2 regions of the Pseudomonas sp. 9_2_1 genome follow, and region 2 is predicted to be linked to the other one. Evidence: riboswitches for the same ligand, from Rfam matches in the RefSeq annotation. Region 2 holds a riboswitch; the other holds the start of a gene.

Region 1 (10,929 bases), 2.5 Mb from region 2:
TGACTTCCTGGGCCAGGTGGTTGGGGCGGCTGGTGTCGGTGTACATGCCCGGCCGTTTGCGCACCGGGTCAAGGCCCGAGAGGACTTCGATGGCGTCTGCGTTATAGGCGCTAGCGCTGGGATTGGCCATAGGGTCTCGTCGTCAGTCTGGTGAATGCAGGGAAGTCAAAATACAGAAAAATCGAGCGCCGCATACTGCCCGCGGGCGATGCCGGCGAAGGCCAGCAGTGCCGGCAGGCGCTCGGCAAAGCCCTGGAAGCTGTGATCGCCCCCGGCCTGGATGCGCAGGGCACAGGCACGGTAATAGTGCGCGGCATGGCGGTAGTCCAGGGTTTCATCGGCGGTCTGCAGCCACACTTGATAGCGGCTGGCGTCCGCCGGGGCTGGTACTTCCAGCTCGGCCAGGGCCTGCACGTGATCGTGGGTCAGCTCCCAGGTTTCACCGCTGTAGTGATTGCGCTGGGTACCCAGGTAGCCGTCGAAATGCTTGTGCGGCGTTACCGCCGGGTTGACCAGCAGGGCCTTGAGGCCAAAGCGCTCTGCCAGATGAGTGGCATAGTAGCCGCCGAGCGAACTGCCCACCAGTAATGGCGCGCCCAGCTCGGCGATCGCCGCTTCCAGCTGGGCAATGGCCTGCCGCGGGTGATGGTGCAACGCCGGCAGGCGCAGTTGGGCCGACAAGCCCAGCTGCTGCATCACAGCCTCGAGCTGGCGCGCCTTGGTCGAAAGCGGCGAGCTGTTGAAGCCATGGATATAGAGGATGGAACCCGACATGCTGCCCCCGGAGTCTGTGGCTTCGCGCCTGGTGATGCCGGCGCAGGGACGCGCAGTGTATCGCGTTCGCCGGGTTTTGACGCAGTGTCACGGGTTTCGCAACAATTTCTTCCAGAAAGCCGGGGCCGCTGCGCGCCCCATCGCCGGCAAGCCAGCTCCCACACCTACCGCGTTGGCCTCAGGCAGGCAGCACAGGGTCTGAGGCCGGCGCGGCAGATGTGGGAGCTGGCTTGCCGGCGATGGGCTGCGCAGCAGCCCCATTCTTCAATACCCCGGGCTGTCGAAGTCCAGCTTCACCGCAAAATCCAGCGCCCGTTCCACCCCGGTGTCCAGCCGCCCGTCGGCATGCAGGCGCAACCAGCGATACCCAGGCTGCTCCTCGCTCACCTGAAATTCCTCGCTGCGCGCCGCGAACTGGATGCAGGTCGAAGGCGTGGCCAGCAGACGCCGGCCGTTTCGCACTTCATCCCACGGCTGATGCACATGCCCCCACAGCAACGCCCGCACCTGCGGATAACGCTCGACGACAGCGAACATTGCCTGGGCATTGCGCAAGCCGATCGGTGCAATCCAGGCACAGCCGATATCCACAGGCTGATGATGGAAACACACCAGGCAATGCCGCTCGCCCGCCCCCTTGAGGGCCGACTCCAGCGTCGCCAGCTGATCCTCTTGGAGAAAACCGTGCGGCGCCCCGTGCACCGCCGTGTTGAGCATGATGATGCGCCACCCGCCAATATCGGTCACAGCCTGGACCAACTCCGGCGCCACCTGCGCCATGACCTGGGCCTCGTCATGGTTGCCCGGCAGCCAACGGGTGGGCACGCCAAACGGCGCGGTCAGCTCGCGAAATGCTTCATAAGACGCCACGCTGGCATCCTGCGACAGATCGCCAGTGCACAACAGCAGGTCGACAAGCGGTTGCTCGCGGCGCACCTGGGCGACCACATGGCGCAGGCTGTCACGGGTATTGAGGCCCAGCATGCTGCCAGCCGGGTCGGCGAACAGGTGGGCATCGGTCAGTTGCACCACATGCACGGGGCGCGATTGGTCTTGCTGCGGCAACGGCCGTCTCCTCGAACGGATTCAGCAGCAATTATGGCCGTGGAATGCTTGCGAGCAAACACCCGCAAGCCACCCACGTCACAATTCAGCGAACACTTGCCAGTTCGTGCCCGCAGGCCAGGCAGTGGCTCAGCCATTCACCGAGGAACAGGTTGAGCTGGGCCTTTTCATCCGGCTGGTGCATGCCTGCATTGGGATAGGGGTAGATGCTGCGCAGGCGCCGGGCATGTTGGGCGCTGATCACTTCGGCCATGCGTGCATCGTGGTAAACCTGCACTTCCAGATGCGGTACCGGCAACCACGGCAGGCTGTGCTCCTGGCGCACGTGCAAGGTGGTGGTGTACGGGCAGGCCAGCACCACGTCGAGCACCAGCACGCCGAGCATCTGGTCGCCCTGGGTCATGCCGATGCGGCGCGAGCTCTGGGTGGTGCGCATGTCGGGCAACAGGCGCATCAGCCGGGCGTAGTTGGCCTCGCAGGCTGCCTGCAGCCCGACCAGGTCGACTCGATAGCGCTCGCGCAGCAGGTTCACTTCCACATACCTCGTACTTCGTCACGGTTCAGCGCCAGCCATTGCAGGCCGATGATGGTTGCCGCGTTGCAGATGCGCCCATCGCGCACCGCCTGCAGGGCATCCTCGAACGACCACACGCGCACACGGATGTCTTCGCCCTCTTCTTCCAGGCCATGCAGGCCACCGGCACCCTCGCTGCTGCAGCGGCCAAGGAACAGATGGACGTATTCGTCACTGCCGCCGGGCGAGGGGAAATAGCGGGTCATCGGCCACAGGGCACTGAAGGTCAGGCCGGCTTCTTCGTCGGCTTCGCGGTGGGCGACGTCTTCGGGTTGCTCGTCCTTGTCGATCAGGCCGGCGACCATCTCGATCAACCAGGGGTTGTCGACCTTGCCCAGGGCACCGACACGGAACTGCTCGATCAGCACCACTTCATCGCGCTGCGGGTCATAAGGCAGCACGCACACCGCGTCATGGCGCACGAACAGTTCGCGGCTGATCTCGCGGCCCATGCCCCCGGCAAAAAGCTCATGGCGCAGGCGCAGCCTGTCGAGCTTGTAGAAGCCCTGGAAGCAATTGGCCCGCTCGATGATCTCGAAGCCCTTGGGCACTGAATTGAACGCGTCTGACATGGAAACCCTCATTACCTCAAATACCGCTTCGCGCCATCCTACTCTGCACGCCTGTCGGTTTCACCCCTTTCTGGCAACCGTTCGCACACTCGTTACAGCACGTCTTCACTCTGTTAGCTTAGTGGCGAACTGAAGGCCGCGCAGACGGTCAAAGGCCGACTTTTCCCTGTTCTGCAAGGATCATCATGACACTTGTCAAACTGACTTCCGTGGCCGTGCTGGCACTCGCCCTTGGCGCCTGCCAAAGCCTGTTCACGCCAAGCCACCGGGCCCCGCTGGAGGTCAAGCGCGACGCCTGGGAGCATGTCAAACCTGGCTGCAGCGAGAGCGACTGCCCGCTGGTGAACATCGACATGATCCATTTCCCGGCCCTGCCCAAGCTTGATGGCATCGTCGAAAAGCGCCTGCTGCAGCTGACCGAAGACAATCAGCATGGCACCGCGCCAAGCACCCTGCAGGCCTATGAACAGCAATATCTGGCCAGTGCCGACAAACGTAACAGCAGCTACCTGCAAGCCAAGGTACGCGAACAGCATGACGGGCTGGTGATCATCGAGTTGTCCAGCTACCTGGACAGCGGCGGCGCCCACGGCATGCCCGGGCGTGGCTTCATCAACTATTCGCGCAAGCTGGACAAGGTATTGACCTTGCAGGACATGCTGGTGCCAGGCCAGGAGGACACCTTCTGGAAAACCGTCGAGGAGTCGCACCGCGCCTGGCTGATCAGTGTAGGCATGGACAAGGACGCCGAGTTCGTCAAGACCTGGCCATTCAAGCAGTCGCCGCACGTCGCCCTGACGTACGGCGCGGTGGTGGTCAAGTACGAGGTCTATGCTATCGCGCCCTACTCCATGGGCCACGTGGAGCTGAAAATCCCCTACCCGCGCCTGAACGGCGTGCTCAAGCCTGAGCTGTTTCCCGGCCGCGGCTGAAGCTCAGCAGCCCGTGCAGTAGCCCTGCCAGCACCAATGCCGGCAGGGTCGCCCCCAGGTCAGGTGCCTGCGCGGCGATCACATGGTAAGCCACAACGCCCACCGCCCAGGCCAGCAGCGCCTGCCAGTGCAAGCCACCCACCTGTGCCGGCAGGCGGCGGCGACGGACCACGTAATGGTCCATCAGCACTACGCCGAACAACGGCGCGAACACCGACCCGATCAGCAGCAGGAAATTCTCGTACTGTGCCAGTGGCGCCAGCAAGGCAATCAGGGTGCACAGCACGCCGATGGCCAGCGCCAGGTGCTCGACCTTCAGCGGCAACAGCACACCGGTGGAAACCGCTGCCGAGTGGATATCGGCAAAGGCCTTTTCCGACTCGTCGAGCAGGATAAGCAGCAGCGGAATGCCCATGCCGGCGCCCGCCAGTGCCAGCAGCAAGGCATTGACCTCGCCATTGGCGGCAAAGGCCAGGGTGTAGGCCACACCCAGGCTCATCAGCCAGGTGTTGCCGATGAAATAGCCGATCACCGTGCCGCCGAACACATGCTTGCCGTTGCGGGCGAAACGCGAGTAGTCGGCGATCAGCGGTAGCCAGGACAGCGGCATGGCGATGACGATGTCGAAGCCCACGGCCAGCGACATCGAACCGTCCCCCGCACGGCTCCACAACTGCGCCAGGTCGGCCTTGGCGAACAGGTTCCAGGTCAGCCACAGGCAAGCGCCCAGCAGCACCCAGATGCCCCAGGCCCGCAGCACCTTGCGCACAAACGCCAGCGGGCCGCTGACCGCCAACAGGGTGGCCAGGGCGCCGAAGCACAGGGTCCAGAGCATCGGGCTGTTCCAGGCGCTTTCTGCGCCGAATGCGCGCGCACCCAGCAGGCTGGCGGCATCGCGCATGACAATGATCTCGAACGCGCCCCAGCCCACCAGTTGCAGCAGGTTGAGCAGCGCCGGCAGGCGCGCGCCATGGCCGCCCAGGCTGAGTTTCAGGGTGCCCATGGCAGAAAGGCCAGTATCGCTGCCGATGACGCCGGCGGCGCCCAGCAGCAGCACGCCGACACCAGTACCCAGAGCGATGGCCAGCACTGCGCCGGCGAGGCCAAGGCCCGGCGCCAGCATGGCGCCGACCTGCAGCACCATCAGGCCGATGCCCAGGGAGAACCATAGCGAAAACAGGTCGCGGGCGCCGAAGATGCGCTGGTGGGTGGGGACCGGGTGGTCGGGGGAAAACTGGCTAGGCGTGGTCATGCTTGTTGATACTCGGCAAAGTATTGGAATGTACGCGGTCGCTGTAGGAGCGGCCTTGTCTCGCGAAAGGGCCGCAGAGCGGCCCCAGGTTTTCAGCTTCACAGCTGAAATTGCCGGGGCCGCTTCGCAGCCCATCGCGACACAAGGCCGCTCCTACAAGGGGCAGCGCAGCGGTTTAGACTTTGTGGTACAGCTGGCTGCCTGTCTGGCGGAACCGCTCGGCCTGCTCGCGCATGCCTTGCTCGGCCGTGACGTCGACGGCTTCGATCTTGGCGGCGTACTCACGGACTTCCTGGGTGATCTTCATCGAGCAGAACTTCGGCCCGCACATCGAGCAGAAGTGCGCGACCTTGGCCGATTCCTTCGGCAAGGTTTCGTCGTGGAAGGCACGCGCAGTGTCCGGGTCCAGGCCCAGGTTGAACTGGTCTTCCCAACGGAATTCGAAACGCGCCTTGGACAAGGCGTTATCGCGAATCTGCGCGCCCGGGTGGCCCTTGGCAAGGTCGGCGGCATGTGCAGCGATCTTGTAGGTGATGATGCCGGTCTTGACGTCGTCCTTGTTCGGCAGGCCCAGGTGCTCCTTGGGCGTGACGTAGCACAGCATGGCGCAACCGAACCAGCCGATCATCGCCGCACCAATGCCCGAGGTGATGTGGTCATAGCCCGGGGCGATGTCGGTGGTCAGCGGGCCGAGGGTGTAGAACGGCGCCTCGTCGCAGCACTCCAGCTGCTTGTCCATGTTCTCCTTGATCAGCTGCATCGGCACGTGGCCGGGGCCTTCGATCATGCACTGCACATCGTGCTTCCAGGCGATCTTGGTCAGCTCGCCGAGGGTTTCCAGCTCGCCGAACTGTGCGGCGTCGTTGGCGTCGGCAATCGAGCCAGGGCGCAGGCCGTCGCCCAGCGAGAAGCTGACGTCGTAGGCCTTCATGATTTCGCAGATTTCGTCGAAGTGGGTGTACAGGAAGTTTTCCTTGTGGTGCGCCAGGCACCACTTGGCCATGATCGAGCCACCACGGCTGACGATGCCGGTGACGCGCTTGGCGGTCAGCGGCACATAGCGCAGCAACACACCAGCGTGGATGGTGAAGTAGTCCACGCCCTGCTCGGCCTGCTCGATCAGGGTGTCGCGGAACAGCTCCCAGGTCAGGTCCTCGGCCACACCGTTGACTTTTTCCAGGGCCTGGTAGATCGGCACCGTACCGATCGGCACCGGCGAGTTGCGGATGATCCATTCGCGGGTTTCATGGATATGCTTGCCGGTGGACAAGTCCATGACCGTGTCCGAACCCCAGCGGATGCCCCAGGTCAGCTTGGCCACTTCTTCCTCGATCGAGGAGCCCAGGGCGCTGTTGCCGATATTGCCGTTGATCTTCACCAGGAAGTTGCGGCCGATGATCATCGGCTCCACTTCCGGGTGGTTGATGTTGGCCGGGATGATCGCCCGACCACGGGCGATTTCCTCACGCACGAATTCGGCGGTGATTTCTTTCGCAATGTTGGCACCGAAGCTGTGGCCGGCATGCTGATCGTTCAGCAAGCCTGCGGCGCGGGCCTCCTGCAGCTTCATGTTTTCACGGATGGCCACGTATTCCATCTCGGCGGTGATGATGCCCTGACGGGCATAGTGCATCTGCGAGACGTTGGCACCGGCCTTCGCGCGGCGCGGGTTGCGCACATGGGCGAAGCGTAGCTTGGCCAGGTCGGCATCGTTCAGGCGCTGCTGGCCAAAGTCGGAGCTCAGGCCGCCTAGGCGCTCGGTGTCCCCGCGGTCGTCGATCCAGGCCGAACGCACGTCGGCCAGGCCCTTGCGCACGTCGATGATCACATCAGGGTCGGTGTACGGGCCGGACGTGTCGTAGACCAGCACCGGGGCGTTGGTCTCGCCACCGAAATCGGTCGGCGTATCGTCCAGGCTGATTTCGCGCATGGGTACGCGAATGTCCGGGCGCGAGCCTTCGACATAGACCTTGCGCGAACGCGGGAACGGTTGCACGGATTGCTGATCGACTTGTGCCGATTCGCTGAGGTTGATCGCTTTTTCTTGTTTGCTCATCACAGGCTCTCCAGACGGCTTCCTAGCAGTGGAATGTCGGGGATGAACCTGAAAGACGCGGACGCAGCCCTTGACGGGTGCAGTGCCGGATATGGGGGTGCCTGAAAGCTGCATGCAGCTGTGACAATCCCGGACCTGGCACAAGAGGCTCCCCGGGAAGGCGAGCAATCTTGTTCCCTACGCAGGCGCTAACCTGATCAGGTTCAACGGGATCCGCACCTCTGCGATCTCAGCCTTTGATTCAAGGCACCCCGACAAGAACACGCGCAGTCTAGACTGGAGTGGTCGGCAAAGCCAAGCGGGTAAATGCGCGGATGATGAAAGGCGTACCGAGCGATTGTTGCCGGGGGCGCATGGCACTACACTGGCGCATCGCTCGATACTCAACAGTTCAGTAATTAAATTTCGTACAAGGATTGCCTCTATGCTGCGCAAACTCTCACTGGCGATAGCCGTGTCTTGTGCGTCCAACGGAGTGGCCTGGGCAGCGGACGTGCCCCAAACGGTGAAGACCGACCTGGTCAGCGTCTACCAGGAGGCGGTGGACAACAACGCCGACCTGGCCGCCGCCCGCGCCGACTATGGCGCACGCCGCGAAGTGGTGCCGCAGGCCCGCGCCGGTTTGCTGCCCAACCTGTCGGCCGGTGCCGAAATGATGAACACCCGCACCAAGCTGGACGAACCGTCGATCACCTCCAACCGCAGCGGCAATTCCTGGAGCGCTACCCTGGCCCAGCCTATCTTCCGCGCCGATCGCTGGTTCCAGTTGCAGGCTGCCGAAGCCGTCAACGAACAGGCGGCGCTGGAGCTGTCGGCCACCGAGCAGAACCTGATCCTGCAGACCGCGCAGAACTACTTCGCCGTGCTCCGCGCCCAGGACAACCTGGCCGCGACCAAGGCTGAAGAAGCGGCCTTCAAGCGCCAGCTGGACCAGTCGAACGAGCGTTTCGATGTGGGCCTGTCGGACAAGACCGATGTGCTGCAATCGCAGGCCAGCTACGACACGGCACGCGCCAACCGGATCATTGCCGAGCGCCAGGTGCAGGATGCCTTCGAAGCACTGGTGACCCTGACCAACCGTGAGTATTCGTCGATCCAGGGCGTGGTGCATACTTTGCCGATCCGGGTGCCTACGCCCAACGACGCCAAGGCCTGGGTCGAAACTGCCGGGCGCCAGAACCTCAACCTGCTGGCGACCAACTACGCCGTTTCTGCCGCCGAAGAGACCCTGCGCCAGCGCAAGGCCGGCCACGCGCCAACCCTGGACGCAGTCGCCAAGTACCAGAAGGGTGACAACGACAGCCTCGGCTTCACCAACCCGTCGCAGCTGGGGGTGCGCTACAGCGGCGATGTCGAGCAGACCAGTGTCGGCCTGCAGTTGAATATCCCGATATACAGCGGTGGCCTGACCAGTTCCCAGGTTCGCGAGGCCTACCAGCGCCTGAGCCAGAGCGAGCAACAGCGCGAGAGCCTGCGCCGCCAGGTGGTGGAAAACACCCGCAACCTGCACCGCGCGGTGAACACCGACGTGGAGCAGGTACAGGCACGCAAACAGTCGATCATTTCCAACCAGAGCGCACTGGAAGCCACTGAAATCGGCTATCAGGTGGGTACACGCAACATCGTCGACGTGCTCGATGCACAGCGCCAGCTTTACACCTCGGTGAGGGATTACAACAACAGCCGCTATGACTACATTCTCGACAACCTGAGCCTGAAGCAGGCGGCCGGCACACTGAGCCCGCAGGACTTGCAGGACCTGGGGCGGTACCTGAAGGCCGACTACAACCCCGACAAGGACTTCTTGCCGCCGGACCTGGCCGCGGCAGCGGCAAAGAATTTTGAACGCAGGCCGTGACCGGGCGGGCACGGGCCGTACAGGCCCGTGCCGTCATGGCATCAATTGTCTATAGAAACGCAACGTAACTTAGAGAATCTGTAGTCATTGCCAACGCTCGCGGGATTGGAATTGCTGATATCAACGCGCAGCTCTTCTCCCCGCGCCTCGAAGATCCCCCGGTACTCGCGCCAGTCTTGATGATTGAGCCATGTTTCGTCGATTATGAATTCCATGCCATTGCTCACTGATAGACGCGCCTCGTTGATAGCGTTGTTTGATCTTACGCGCATCGTGAACTCGAACTTCACGCCAGATGCAAGGCCACGATAAATTTTTGACAGAATGATTCCGTGATGGGTGAAATTTGGATGAGTCGGAAAGTTTAGTACATAACCCTCGCCATTTTCCTGGACTAGATCTACCCGATCAGTTGTCTCAGGATTCAGCTGCCATCCATTGTAATTCTTATCGACAAAGTCGGTAGTATCGTCAAATACCTCATAGACACTTAAATCATCAATTAACAACCCTGCTGCGCGGAAAGTGGGTTTGTTCCTGCCGGACAGCCCAATTTTCTGATTAACAGCCGACTGGGTTAATCCCACCCACATGAGCAATCTATCCCACCAGGAAGGAGTGGATGCGATAAAAGGCCATGCCAAGGCCTGCCAACTTACCGAGTTCACCTCCTGTTCTATACCACCCTGTGTAAGAACAGTAACGGTTGCTACCTTGAGCTTACCCAACCGCGCCTTGGCACGGAGTTCGTACTTGGCGCCAGGTTTCAACGCATAGCTTTTCCTGATCAGCCCTCCCAAAAAATTGCTTGGCTCGTCGAAGCCCAACCCATATTGTTTGTCAGGCAGAGCAATGCGAGTGAGCTTGAGCCCATTCGTTTCTCGCTCCCAGCCGTTCCAGTCATCGGTATCAAAATCCGTCCGATCGACCTCCTGCTCGGGGCCATCAGTGCAATACAGATTCAGGTCGTCCAGCACAAAGTTGCCACCACTGACACTTGAATAGGCTTCGTACTCATAGCGAAGTTCGACGGTGTGGATTTGTTTGCTGGCCTTGAATCTCAGCACGAATCGCTGCCATTCATCGCGCTCGATTTCCCAACGATCGTACGCGACCCCATCAATACAGAAGTGCACGTGCTGGGTGCCTGTGCCCACTTCCTTGCCGCGACTCAGACGTACGCACAATACATAGTCTTTTCCTGGCTGTAGCCTGCCGAAAACCTTGCTCAGCAGTACCCGCGACGCCTCGCTGCTGTCCGGCACCGTGTAGTTGAGATAGAAACCGCCCTCATCGGCAACCAGCCCCAACTGCTCATCGCCAAGGTCCGTCTGCCAACCATTCCAGTTCGCGCTATTGAAGTCCGTATGATCGTGGAACATTGGCGCAGCCTCCATCACCAGGGGAGGCTTAACGCTAGAGCAAACGCAGGTGCGCGAAAACTGGCAAAAATATCAGGTCAGATAACGGCCAAGCCCTGTCAACAACCGCTCCAGCGCCCCTTGGTTGGCACCCATCACCGCCCTGCCCGCCTCGCCCATGCGCTGAGCATCCTGTGGCAACTCCACCAGGCGGCGCACAGCCCCGGCCAACCCGTCAGCATCGTCCACCTGCTGCAACGCCCCCGCCTCGCGCAGCATTGCGCTGATCTCGAGGAAGTTGAAAACGTGCGGGCCCATGATCACGGGCAAGGCCAATGCCGCAGGCTCCAAGGGATTATGGCCACCGGTGGCGACGAGGCTGCCACCGACGAAGGCGATGTCCGCCAGTGCGTAGAGGAACAGCAACTCGCCCATGGTGTCGCCCAGTAGCACCTGGGTCTGGGCATCTACAGGGGTACCGGCAG
Region 2 (10,929 bases):
TGCACTTCCACTACCAGCACCTCTGCGCCGTGTGTATCGGTATCGGGCAACAGTAGCGTGAACTCCTCTCCTCCATAGCGCACTGCCAGGTCTGCTGGCCGCTTCAGGGCCTGTTGCAAGACTTCAGCGAAGCGCCGCAGGCACTGGTCGCCCGCAGGATGCCCGTAAAGGTCGTTATAGGCCTTGAAGTAATCCAGATCGAGCATCACCAATGCCACCGGGTAGCCCTGTCGCCGCGCACGCTTCAATTCTGCCTCGAACACCGCATCCAGGCGACGACGGTTTCCCAATCCAGTCAGGCTGTCGGTCAAGGCCAGCGCCTTCAGCGTCTGGTGCGCCTGGTGCAGCGCCCGCTCGATGGTTATTCGTTCGCGTAACTGGCGCAGCACCACCCCAGCAAATGCTGCCAGGCCCAGCAACAACAGCAACAACACCGCCAGCGACTTGATGGCATCGTGGCGCCAGGGCGCGACGATGGATTCACGCGACAAGCCTGCTTCAACCACCAGCGGATAACTCGACAGCGCGCGGTAGGCGTATAGCCGAGCCGTCCCGTCTACCACCGCTACTGCCTCTGCTACCCCCTCCGCAGCGTAAGGCAAGTGGTTACGGAAGATCTCGCTGTTGGCCAGGCTTCGGCCTACCGCCGGCTCGACGAACGGTCGCCGTACCAGGATGGTCCCGTCACGCTTGGCCAACACCAGCGCGCCACGCTCGTCAATCTTGAAATCGCCGTAATACTGCACGAACCATTGCACTTTGATGGTGCCCAGCAGGACGCCAGCGAAGCTGCCGTCGGGGTACTCCAGGCGCCTGGAAATGGGAATGATCAGGTCGCCCGTCGAGCGGCTGCGCACCACCGAACCGACCCGTACACCGCGGTCGGCATGGTCACGGTGATAGACAAAATAATCGCGGTCGGCATTGTTGGCATTGGCGGGGATAAGCGCCTGATCGGTAACGATCCAGTGGCCATCCGGGCCATACACGAACAGCCCGTGCAACTGCGGCATGATGCTTTTCTGCTTGGCCAGCAGTGCATGCAGCCGGGGCCGGTTGATGTGCTCGAAACCGTCGCCTTCAAGGCGCTCGGCCAGCGTAGCGGTGATGGCGTCGACCTGGCGGATGGCGTCTTCGGCATGCTGGGCCGTGGCCCGGGCCAGGTTGGTGACGATGTTCTCGGCATTACTGAAGGCGTGCCGGTAGTCGCGCCAGATACGCCAGCCTTCCACCAGCGCGAAGGCCAGCATCACCACCAGCATGAATGCCAATACCAGGCGGAACAACGCCACAGCGCGCCCCTCGCTGGCTACCGCGATAAGCCCGTCATCATCCTGTTTCCTGGCTGCGCACATTCAAATCCCTAGCCATACGGCATCTGCCGCCTTTCACTATAGTTCAGGGTCGCCGGAGCCAAACCCGTCGCGAAAAAGATTAAACCTTTACCTCGCCCGCACCCTCAACCGTACGCGACACTGACGTCGCGCCACGGTTTAAGGAGTGAAGCATGAGCAGTCTCTTCATCAAGCGCGTTGGTTTGTCCATGGTATTGGGCCTGGCATCGGTCCAGGCGATGGCAGCCAGTTCAGATGATTTTGTCGACGCGGCCACCGAAGCTGGCATTGCCGAGGTGGTAACCGGCAAGCTGGCCCTGGAAAAAAGCCAGGACGCCGAGATCAATACATTCGCCCAGCAGATGGTCACCGACCACACCCAGGCCAACCAGAAACTCGGCGACATTGCCCGCAAGCTGGATATCTCAGTGCCCGATGAGGCGGCCATGACCGACAAGGTCAAGAAAATGATCCTGGAGTGGCGCGACGAGTCGTTCGACAAGTCGTACATCAACAACCAGGTCGACGCCCACGAAAAAGCAGTGGAGCTGTTCAAGAAAGAAGCTGCTTCGTCCGACAAGGCGGAGCTGAAGGCCTTCGCCAGCGAGACCCTGCCGAAACTCGAAAAGCACCTGGAACACGCCAAAGCGCTTCAGACCAAGCACGGCAAGTGAGGCCCAGCATGACTAACGATGCATTGAAAACCGAAGTACTGACCCGCCTGTTACATGCGCACCCCCAAGGGCTGGGCAAGGAAGTGCTGGATAACTACCGCGGCGAGAAGGCCGTGGCCGGCATGCTCAAGACGTTGCAGGAGGCGGGTTTGATTCATGATGGCAGCGTGACGGTGGGCAATGACCACCAGATCAGCGTGAGCTATCCGATCAAGTTGTCTGCTGCGGGTGTCGAGGCAGCCAGACAGGCCGAGGCCTGACAATCCTGGGGGCACACCGCTAGTCAGGCAAATCAGGGGCCGCTTTGCGGTCCCTGATGACGTCGAGTGACGCTAGCCTTCACTGTTTCTTTTCCACATCCCTTGGCGGTTTGGCCGGCCCTTGCGGGTCGACCTGCGGGTCATCGGCATCCGGCGAATCGGGGTCGAACCCCAGGTCATTCGGCTTATCTGACTGTTCGGACGAGTGAGGTCCTTCTTTGTTTGGCGCTTTAGATTCAGGCATGGCTATCTCCCGTGAGTGTCCACAGAAGAAAGCAGCCGTCCGCGAAAGTTTGATTAATCTGCAACCGCAGGCAGTTGCGCCCTGCACTGCGCAAGTGCCTCGTCCCGCTCCCTCAGGTGCTCCTCCAGCCGCTGCAACTGGCGAGCCTGTTCGGCGCAAAGGTCGCGCCTGTCCTGCAGGCTTTGGGTCTGCACATCCAGCTGCCGGCGCATTTCGTCGCTGGCGCCCTGGGCCTGGGCGAGCATCGTGCGCAACCCCTGTATTTGTGCGTCGCGCTGCTCTAGCAGCTGGTCTTGCGCCCGGCACTCATTGGCGGCCTGGCGGTGTTCGCCCAGCAAGCGCTCGTTGTCGCGGTGAAGGCGGGTCAGCTCGTCCTGCTTGACGATCATGCCCTGTTGCAACTGGCGTAGTTCCAGCTGCAACTGCTGCAGCTGCGCTTCGTGGCGGCGCTGCTCCTGATCGCGCTGTTCACGGCTGGCCGTGCGGTAGTGCTCCAGCGCATCGCGGGCATGGCGGTGCTTGTCCTCCAGCGATTTGACCTGCTCGTCCTTGTCGGCCAGGCGCACCTGCATTTCACCCAGCGACTGATTGAGGCTGGCGCTGCGCAGTTGTTCGGCCTGCAGCGTGCTCTGGGTGGACAGCAGCTTTTGCGACTCGGCTGCCAGCGCAGTCACGTCGATCTGGTGCTGCTGATGGGCTGCAGCCAGCGCCTGTTGCGCGATCGCAAGCTGCGCTTCCAGTTGTTCGCGCTGCTCGGTGAATGTGCTTTCGGCTTGCTCGATCCTGAGGTCCGCCTCGTCCTGCAGCTGCGTGGCCAGTTGGCCGACCAGGCGGCTGAGCACTTCGCTCAGCGCTACGCCCCCTTCCGACGCCACCGGCTGCTGGCCGTTCAGTTCCTTCAAATAGCGATGAATCGTGGTCTTCGACCCGGTATTGCCCAGCTCTATACGTATGGCGTCGATGCTGGGGTTTTCGCCCCGGGCAATCAGCGCCTGACGTGCCTGCTGCACTACGACCTTGTTGATACCGCCCCGGGCCATGCTTGCTCCTACGATTTTGTACTGTGTTATGTACCATGTAATTACATACCAATTATGACGATAGTTGGGCTGCCCCGCAATGCTTGATTAAGGTGGAATAATCACGGCTTATCGCATGTGAGGTGAAATTTCAGGCGTTTTTACGACGCAGCCGTACACACGTGCGCATCGCTAACGCATTCCAGCACCAGCCGGTGACGGGTTCGTGATCGAAGAAATGGGGAGGACGCAACGGCGCCAACGAGAGCGGAGATCGGCCACAGCTAACGGAGGAGTATCGGAGGTGCCGCTGCTATTGCAGCAGCGGGGTGTTGCGGTGATCGTGTGCCGCCGCAACATCTTGCAGGGAAGTTTTTGAAGGCCATTCAGCCCTGATGCCAGTCAGTCAAGGCTAATGGGGCTGCTGTGCAGCCCATCGCCGGCAAGCCAGCTCCCACCCCGACCGCATCGCATTCAAACCATGCGTCGTACCTGTGGGAGCCAAGCTTGCTGGATGCCTGCTCCATCCGACCGCATCGCATTCAAACCATGCGCCGTACCTGTGGGAGCCAAGCTTGCTGGATGCCTGCTCCATCCGACCGCATCGCATTCAAACCATGCGCCGTACCTGTGGGAGCCAAGCTTGCTGGATGCCTGCTCCATCCGACCGCATCGCATTCAAACCATGCGTCGTACCTGTGGGAGCCAAGCTTGCTGGATGCCTGCTCCATCCGACCGCATCGCATTCAAACCATGCGCCGTACCTGTGGGAGCCAAGCTTGCTGGATGCCTGCTCCATCCGACCGCATCGCATTCAAACCATGCGCCGTACCTGTGGGAGCCAAGCTTGCTGGATGCCTGCTCCATCCGACCGCATCGCATTCAAGCCATGCGCCGTACTTGTGGGAGCCTGGCTTGCCGGCGATGGGCCGCAGAGCGGCCCCAATTGCTTAACTGACTGGCATTCAGCTGTGCCCTGCCAACTTTAGAGCAACCGTTGCACCTGCGCCGGGGTGCGCCGCATCAGTACCTTGCCATGGCGCACCGACACCAGCGCATGCCCCTGGCTGCGCACCATCTCGTAATCGTCTGGGGCCGAGAGCAGCAACAGGTTCGCCGGCCGCCCGACCTCGATGCCGTAGCGCTCGCCCAGGTTCAGGGTGCGGGCGCTGTTGTCGGTAATCAGGTCCAGGCAGCGCTGCAGGTCGTCGTAGCCGAGCATGTGGCAGATATGCAGCCCGGCCTCGAGTATGCGCAGGATGTTGCCGTTGCCCAGCGGGTACCACGGGTCGACGATGGAGTCCTGACCAAAGCACACGTTCATGCCGGCACGATCGATCTCGGCCACGCGGGTGACACCGCGTCGTTTAGGGTAGTTGTCGAAGCGCCCTTGCAGGTGAATGCTCTCGGTCGGGCACGACACGAAGTTGATGCCCGACAGCTTGAGCAGGCGGAACAGCTTGTAGCAGTAGGCATTGTCATACGAGCCCATGGCCACGGTATGGCTGGCCGTTACCCTGCTGCCCATGTCGCGTACCCGGGCTTCTTCGGCCAGCACTTCGAGAAATCGCGATTGCGGGTCGTCGGTTTCGTCGCAGTGCACATCCACCAGGCAGCCGCTGCGCTCGGCCAGGTCCATCAGGAACTTCACCGACGACACGCCCTGGTCGCGGGTGTTTTCGAAATGCGGAATACCACCGACGACGTCGGCGCCAATCGCCACCGCTTCGGTCATCAGCGCCCGGCCGTTGGCATACGACTCGATACCCTCCTGCGGGAAGGCAACGATCTGCAGGTCGACAAGCTCGCGCACTTCGTCACGCACCTCGACCATGGCCTTGAGCGCGGTGAGCGCGGGGTCGGTTACATCGACATGCGTGCGCACATGCTGGATGCCGTGGTCCACGAGCATGCCGATGGTTTTTTTCGCGCGGGTCTTGATGTCATCGTGGGTGGTGATTGCCTTGCGCTCGGCCCAGCATTCGATGCCTTCGAACAGGGTGCCGCTCATGTTCCACCTTGGTTCGCCGGCAGTAAGCGTGGCGTCCAGGTGGATATGCGGTTCGATGAAAGGCGCCACCACCAGGTTTTGCCCAGCGTCCAGGTCATCGGCGGCGCGTGGTGTCACCGGCTCGGGCTGGGGCACGATGGCGGCGATGCGCTCGGCGTTCAGTTCGATGCGGAACAGGCCGGGTTTGCCGCGCAGTCGGGCGTTGAGGATGTTCATCGAGGATCTCCTTGGGCTTTGCATTGCTCACACATCATAGCGGTTCGAGCCCTTTGATTTGGGAGATTTGCATCAGGGCTGACAGGCGCTGAAAATCCTGGGGCAAACACCTCTCAGCCCCCAATCACCCCCCATCCAACCCCATCTGCCAGAAATCAGCCTCAAGGCTCGACGCCTGGCCAAAAATACCGACCAGTTCGCCAAACCGCTGCTCGGTCATGCTCCGCGCCGCCAGCTCATCCAGGTGCTTGCGCGCTGCCGCTGCCACGCCCTGATACCCGTCCCCGGCATACTCGCCAATCCACTCGCGGTACGGGTGGTTGCTCAAGTCGCCGATCTGCTCTGCCAGGGCCCGGCCGATCTCGGCATAACCGATCACGCACGGCGCCAGTGCCACGTGCAGCTCCAGCAAGTCGCCCGCTGCACCGCAGTCCAGCACATAACGGGTATAGGCCACGGTGGCCTGGTGCTCGGGTGCCGCCTCGATGTCGGCCTGGGTCAGCCCCCAGCGCGCGCACAGGCGCAAGTGCAGCTCGGTTTCATCCAGAATCGCCGCCAGCCCCGCCTGTGCCGCGCGGATGTCGGCCGGGCGGCGACTTTTGTAGGCAGCCAGGGCCCAGGCGCGGGCGAACTGGACAAGGAACAGGTAGTCCTGCACCAGGTACGTCCGAAACGCCGCCTCACTCAGCGTGCCCTCGCCCATCTGCCGCACGAAATCATGGTCGACATAGCTGTGCCACTGGGGCTCGGCAGCCGTCTTCAGGCGCTGGAAGATGTCCATGCTCATTTGACCTCCGGGTACACGGCGTCGAAGAAGGCCAGCTCCAGCGCCACGGTGCGCTGGTAGAAGTCACTCGCCAGTGCCGCCTCCTGCGGGCCGACGCGGTCCAGCTCGCTTTGCAGGAAGGCGACGAACGCCTGAAACGCCGGGTTGTCGTGCAAGGTGATCCACTCGGCATGGACGAAATTGGCCGGCATGGGTTTCGGCGCTTTCAGCGCCCAGTCCAGGTACAGGCCTTCGGCAACGTTGAGCACGGCCAGCGCCGCCGCGTAGGAGCGGGTCGCCGCCGCTTCGCGCATGATTGCCTTGAAGCCCGCCGTTGGCGCGCTATCGGCCGGCTCGCTGCGTTGTGCAGGGCTGACGTCGAGGGCCTCGAAGGCGCGCAGGAAGTAGGTGTTCTCGTCGCTGCTGATCATTCCGGCAAAACGCCCGAAGCGCAGGCGCGCCTCGAAGCTGTCGGTGCTGGCGATGGCCGCGCCCAGCAAGGCCAGGAAGCTGTCGAGGAAGCGGTGATCCTGCACCAGGTAGTCGACCATGATCGGGTCAGGCAGGCTGCCGTCGCACAATTGGGTCACGAAACGGTGGCCAACGGCCGCCGACCAGGTCGGCTCGCTCTGGCGGCGCAGGAACTGGCTGAAGCGTTCGGTCATGTTGCTGTCCTTGAAGGGGGTGACAGCGAGACCTTGGAAGTTGGCATGGACAGGCCCCGCAGTGAGGCCGGCAAAAAGGCAGGTTTTGAATCCCATCCCTTCGCCGGCATGATCCGGATCAGGTTCGAAGGGTCACCGCGCTGCAGAGCTCAGCGGTTTCTCAGCCCGTTGCCGGGCTCCCCTTGGTGGCGTTCAGGTATACCCCAGGGCGCCCCGGCTGTCACTCCCCCACTCCCCAAAACGTGGGCAACCGGTGCCCCGCTACTGGGGACTTATCCCCATTATTGACGCGCGGTTATTTAGCGCGCTTCAGGCGCCGCAAGGATTTGTTTAACAAAGCATTACAGAAATATCTGTTGGCACAACCATTGCTCAGGCCCTTGAACCAGGCAAAACGCCATTGATGGCTCCCAGCCATATAGCCGTGAGCGAGGCACAAGGCAATGAAAACACCTGCCATGATCCACCCTGCCAGGCATGCATTCCAGCTATCTACCGTCACAGCGCTGATGCTCAGCCTCGGGCTGATCACAGCAGTGGCCTCGCCGCTGGATGACAATAGCCAGCCACCACCGACCGATCCGTCCTATTACTCTGATCAGCCCGACGACCCCACGCCGGCTCTGCTAAACCTCAATACCTTGAAAGAAGCCAACGAGGGCTCGCTGGAACTCACTGATGGCGTGTATGGCGACCGTTCGACGGTGCGTATAGACAACGTGCTGCCTCCCGCGCTGCAAACCTCGGACCGGTACCCTACCAACGGCAAGCCCAGCCCGTTGTTCGGCGCCCAACCCTTCACCCAGCAACTGCTGCTGTTTGAAGAATTCGGGCCGGAAAAACTCGACCCGGCACTGCCTCCGCCCGACCTGACATTCCCGGTCCCCACGCTCGGCGCCGCCCCTGCACAGGACCCCAACGTGGTGGCCCGCAGCGGCCCCAGCGGCACCGCGCTGGAAGCATTCCTCAAGCAGCCAGGCCTGTACCCCTTCCCCACCCAGTACGCCAACGTGCTGGACCGCAACCCGTGGAAGGCGCAGATCGAAATGTTCCTCAACCGCCACCCGGTGGGTTCGCCGGCAGAAGGCCGGCCACCAGGAAAAGGCTGGTCGCACCAGCGCTGGAACGAGTTCTACCCGCAGGCGGCGTTCAAGACCGCCCAGGCCGGGGCGCGGATAAACCTGGGCCTGCGCGATCGCAAGCAGCTGCACAACTATGCTGCCGGTGAGTTCGCGCCGGGCGGGCTGTACTACCAGACGTCCGATATCCCGACCACGCTGGGTACCACCAAAGGCATCGATACCCGATTCCACCCCAACTTCCCACTGCAGAACCACAAGTCACTGTGGACGTTCGACGGCACCTTCCCGCCCAAGCTGCTGATGGTGCGCTACGGCCAGCCAATCCTGATGCGCCACTACAACGCCCTGCCGATCGACCCCTCGGCCAACGGGGGCTTTGGCCTGCATACCATTTCGACCCACGAGCACAACGGCCACTCACCGGCTGAAAGCGACGGCTTCGCCAACGCCTACTTCTTCCCCGGTCAGTACTACGACTACCGCTGGCCCGTGCAGCTGGCCGGCTACGACACCATCAACACGCGTGCCCAGGACCCGCGTGCGGCGTTCCCCTGCGCGCCAGGTGAAACGCTGTTCGTCAACGATGACTCGCCAGGCCTGAAAACCTGCCAGAACGGCAGCATCAAGATTCGTGGCGACTGGCGTGAAACCATGAGCACCCACTGGTTCCACGACCATATGATGGATTTCACGGCGCAGAACGTCTACAAGGGCAACGCCGTGATGATGAACTACTACAGCGCCCTGGACCGCGGCAACGAGGCGTTGCAGGATGGCGTCAACCTGCGCTTCCCCAGCGGCTCGGGCATGCCATGGGGGAACCGCGACTACGACGTGAACCTGGTGATCGCCGACAAGGCCTGGGATGCCAACGGCCAGCTGTGGTTCAACCCGTTCAACACCGATGGCTTCCTGGGTGACCAGATCCTGGTCAACTGGCAATACCAGCCCAAGCTCAAGGTGCGTGCGCGCAGCTACCGCTTCCGCATCCTCAACGGCTCGGTGTCGCGCTACTTCAAGTTTGCCGTGGTACGTGAAATTGCGGGCACCAGCGGTGAGTTCAAAGGCCCGTCCGGCTCCAACGTGTCGTATGCGCGAGTGCCGTTCCACATGATCGCCAACGACGGCAACATCATGGAACACGCCGTGCCGTTCGACGGCACCATGGACCTGAATGCCGACGGTAACCTGCAGGACAACAACGGTATATTGCCGCTGCAAGGCATCGCCGAACGCTACGACATCATCATCAACTTCGCCAAGAACGGCATCAAGGCCGGCGACAAGCTGTACTTCGTCAACCTTGAGGAGCACCGCACCGGCAAGGGCCCGGAAGGCACTATTTCGCTGGCCGATGTGCTGTCGGGAAAATACAAGGCAGTGATCAAGCAGACCAGCAACGGCCCGCAGTGGGACAACGGCGACCCTGCAGTCGGCAAGTTCCTGCAACTGCTGGTACAGCCGTACGCCGGTCAGGACCTGAGCATGGACCCGGTGGCCTACGAACCGGCCAAACCGGGCAAGGCTGAAGGCTTGAAAATGCTGCCGCTGCCAATCGACCGCAACTCGGCAACCGACCAGGCCAAGATCAAGGATGCCCGCCACCGCGAGTTCATCTTCGGCCGCTCGGACGGCACCGACACCACCCCGTGGACGATCAAGACCGACGGTGGTTTCGGCTACAGCATGGACCCACGCCGCATCAGTGCAGCACCGCAACTGGCCAACCAGTCCACCGATGCCGGGTTCAGCGGCGACGGGACCTTGGAGGTGTGGAAAATCAAGAACGGCGGCAACGGCTGGAGCCACCCGGTGCATGTGCACTTCGAGGAAGGCGTGATCCTGAGCCGCGACGGCAAGGCGCCGCCAGAGTGGGAAAAATGGGCCCGCAAGGATGTGTATCGCATCGGGCCGGATACCGATTCGTCGGAAGAAGTGGAAATGGCCATCCGCTTCCGCGAGTTCGCTGGCACCTACATGGAGCACTGCCACAACACCCAGCACGAGGACTCGTCGATGCTGCTGCGCTGGGACCTCGAGCATCCGGGCCAGTTCCAGGTGATGCCGACCCCGCTGCCGGGCTGGGACGGGGTGGAATACATGGCTTCGGTGGGCCTGCCAACCTTCCGTACCAAAGGTAATGATGATGGCGATGACGATAGTTCGGCCAACAAGCCACCGGTCGCCAACAACGACAGTGCCGCCACTACCGCAGGCAAGGCCGTCAGCCTGAATGTGCTGGCCAACGACACCGACCCGGAAGGCAACCTGCCGTTGACCGTCACTGGCCTCAGCCAGCCGGACTCTGGCCAGGGAACCACCAGCACCGACGGGACTACCGTGACCTACACCCCACCGGCCACGGTAGGCACACCGTTCACCGCCAGCTTCAACTACACGGCGCGTGATGCCAAGGGTGCCGAGTCGGTAGCGCCCGCCACGGTCAGCATCGTGGTGAACCCGGCGGCGCCAGTCGACCAGATCCAGGTCACCAGTGCCACGGTGCAGGTACGCAGTGGCAACCGCTACACCTGGGACCTGGCCGGTACCACCTCGGTGGCCACTGGCAACAGCATCAGCGTGACCGCTGCAACCACCGCCGGGCCGCTGAACCTGGGCACGGCCACACTCACCGCCGCCACCAGCGGTGCCCGCTGG

What was found. A riboswitch is a leader RNA that binds a small molecule or an ion and turns the genes downstream of it on or off. The one in region 2 is predicted to bind thiamine pyrophosphate.
Region 1: linked by a shared signal. The riboswitch ahead of thiC (phosphomethylpyrimidine synthase ThiC) and the one ahead of AC5O5I_RS14195 (TenA family protein) in region 2 are both predicted to bind thiamine pyrophosphate.

What each region holds. Positions count from the first base shown of each region.
Region 1 is NZ_CM181239.1:5,611,938-5,622,866, forward strand. It holds gene parE (DNA topoisomerase IV subunit B) at 1-130, opposite strand, end outside; gene AC5O5I_RS25515 (YqiA/YcfP family alpha/beta fold hydrolase) at 166-774, opposite strand; gene cpdA (3',5'-cyclic-AMP phosphodiesterase) at 1,039-1,839, opposite strand; gene AC5O5I_RS25525 (DUF1249 domain-containing protein) at 1,925-2,377, opposite strand; gene AC5O5I_RS25530 (NUDIX domain-containing protein) at 2,368-2,985, opposite strand; gene AC5O5I_RS25535 (RsiV family protein) at 3,171-3,917, shown strand; gene cytX (putative hydroxymethylpyrimidine transporter CytX) at 3,886-5,169, opposite strand; gene thiC (phosphomethylpyrimidine synthase ThiC) at 5,345-7,225, opposite strand; TPP riboswitch at 7,383-7,489, opposite strand; gene AC5O5I_RS25550 (TolC family outer membrane protein) at 7,650-9,083, shown strand; gene AC5O5I_RS25555 (carbohydrate binding domain-containing protein) at 9,125-10,465, opposite strand; gene waaA (lipid IV(A) 3-deoxy-D-manno-octulosonic acid transferase) at 10,538-10,929, opposite strand, start outside.
Region 2 is NZ_CM181239.1:3,149,119-3,160,047, forward strand. It holds gene AC5O5I_RS14160 (sensor domain-containing diguanylate cyclase) at 1-1,355, opposite strand, end outside; gene AC5O5I_RS14165 (DUF4142 domain-containing protein) at 1,508-2,008, shown strand; gene AC5O5I_RS14170 (hypothetical protein) at 2,017-2,268, shown strand; gene AC5O5I_RS14175 (DUF6021 family protein) at 2,348-2,512, opposite strand; gene AC5O5I_RS14180 (DNA-binding protein) at 2,566-3,552, opposite strand; gene codA (cytosine deaminase) at 4,517-5,758, opposite strand; gene tenA (thiaminase II) at 5,883-6,545, opposite strand; gene AC5O5I_RS14195 (TenA family protein) at 6,542-7,189, opposite strand; TPP riboswitch at 7,268-7,382, opposite strand; gene AC5O5I_RS14200 (Ig-like domain-containing protein) at 7,633-10,929, shown strand, end outside.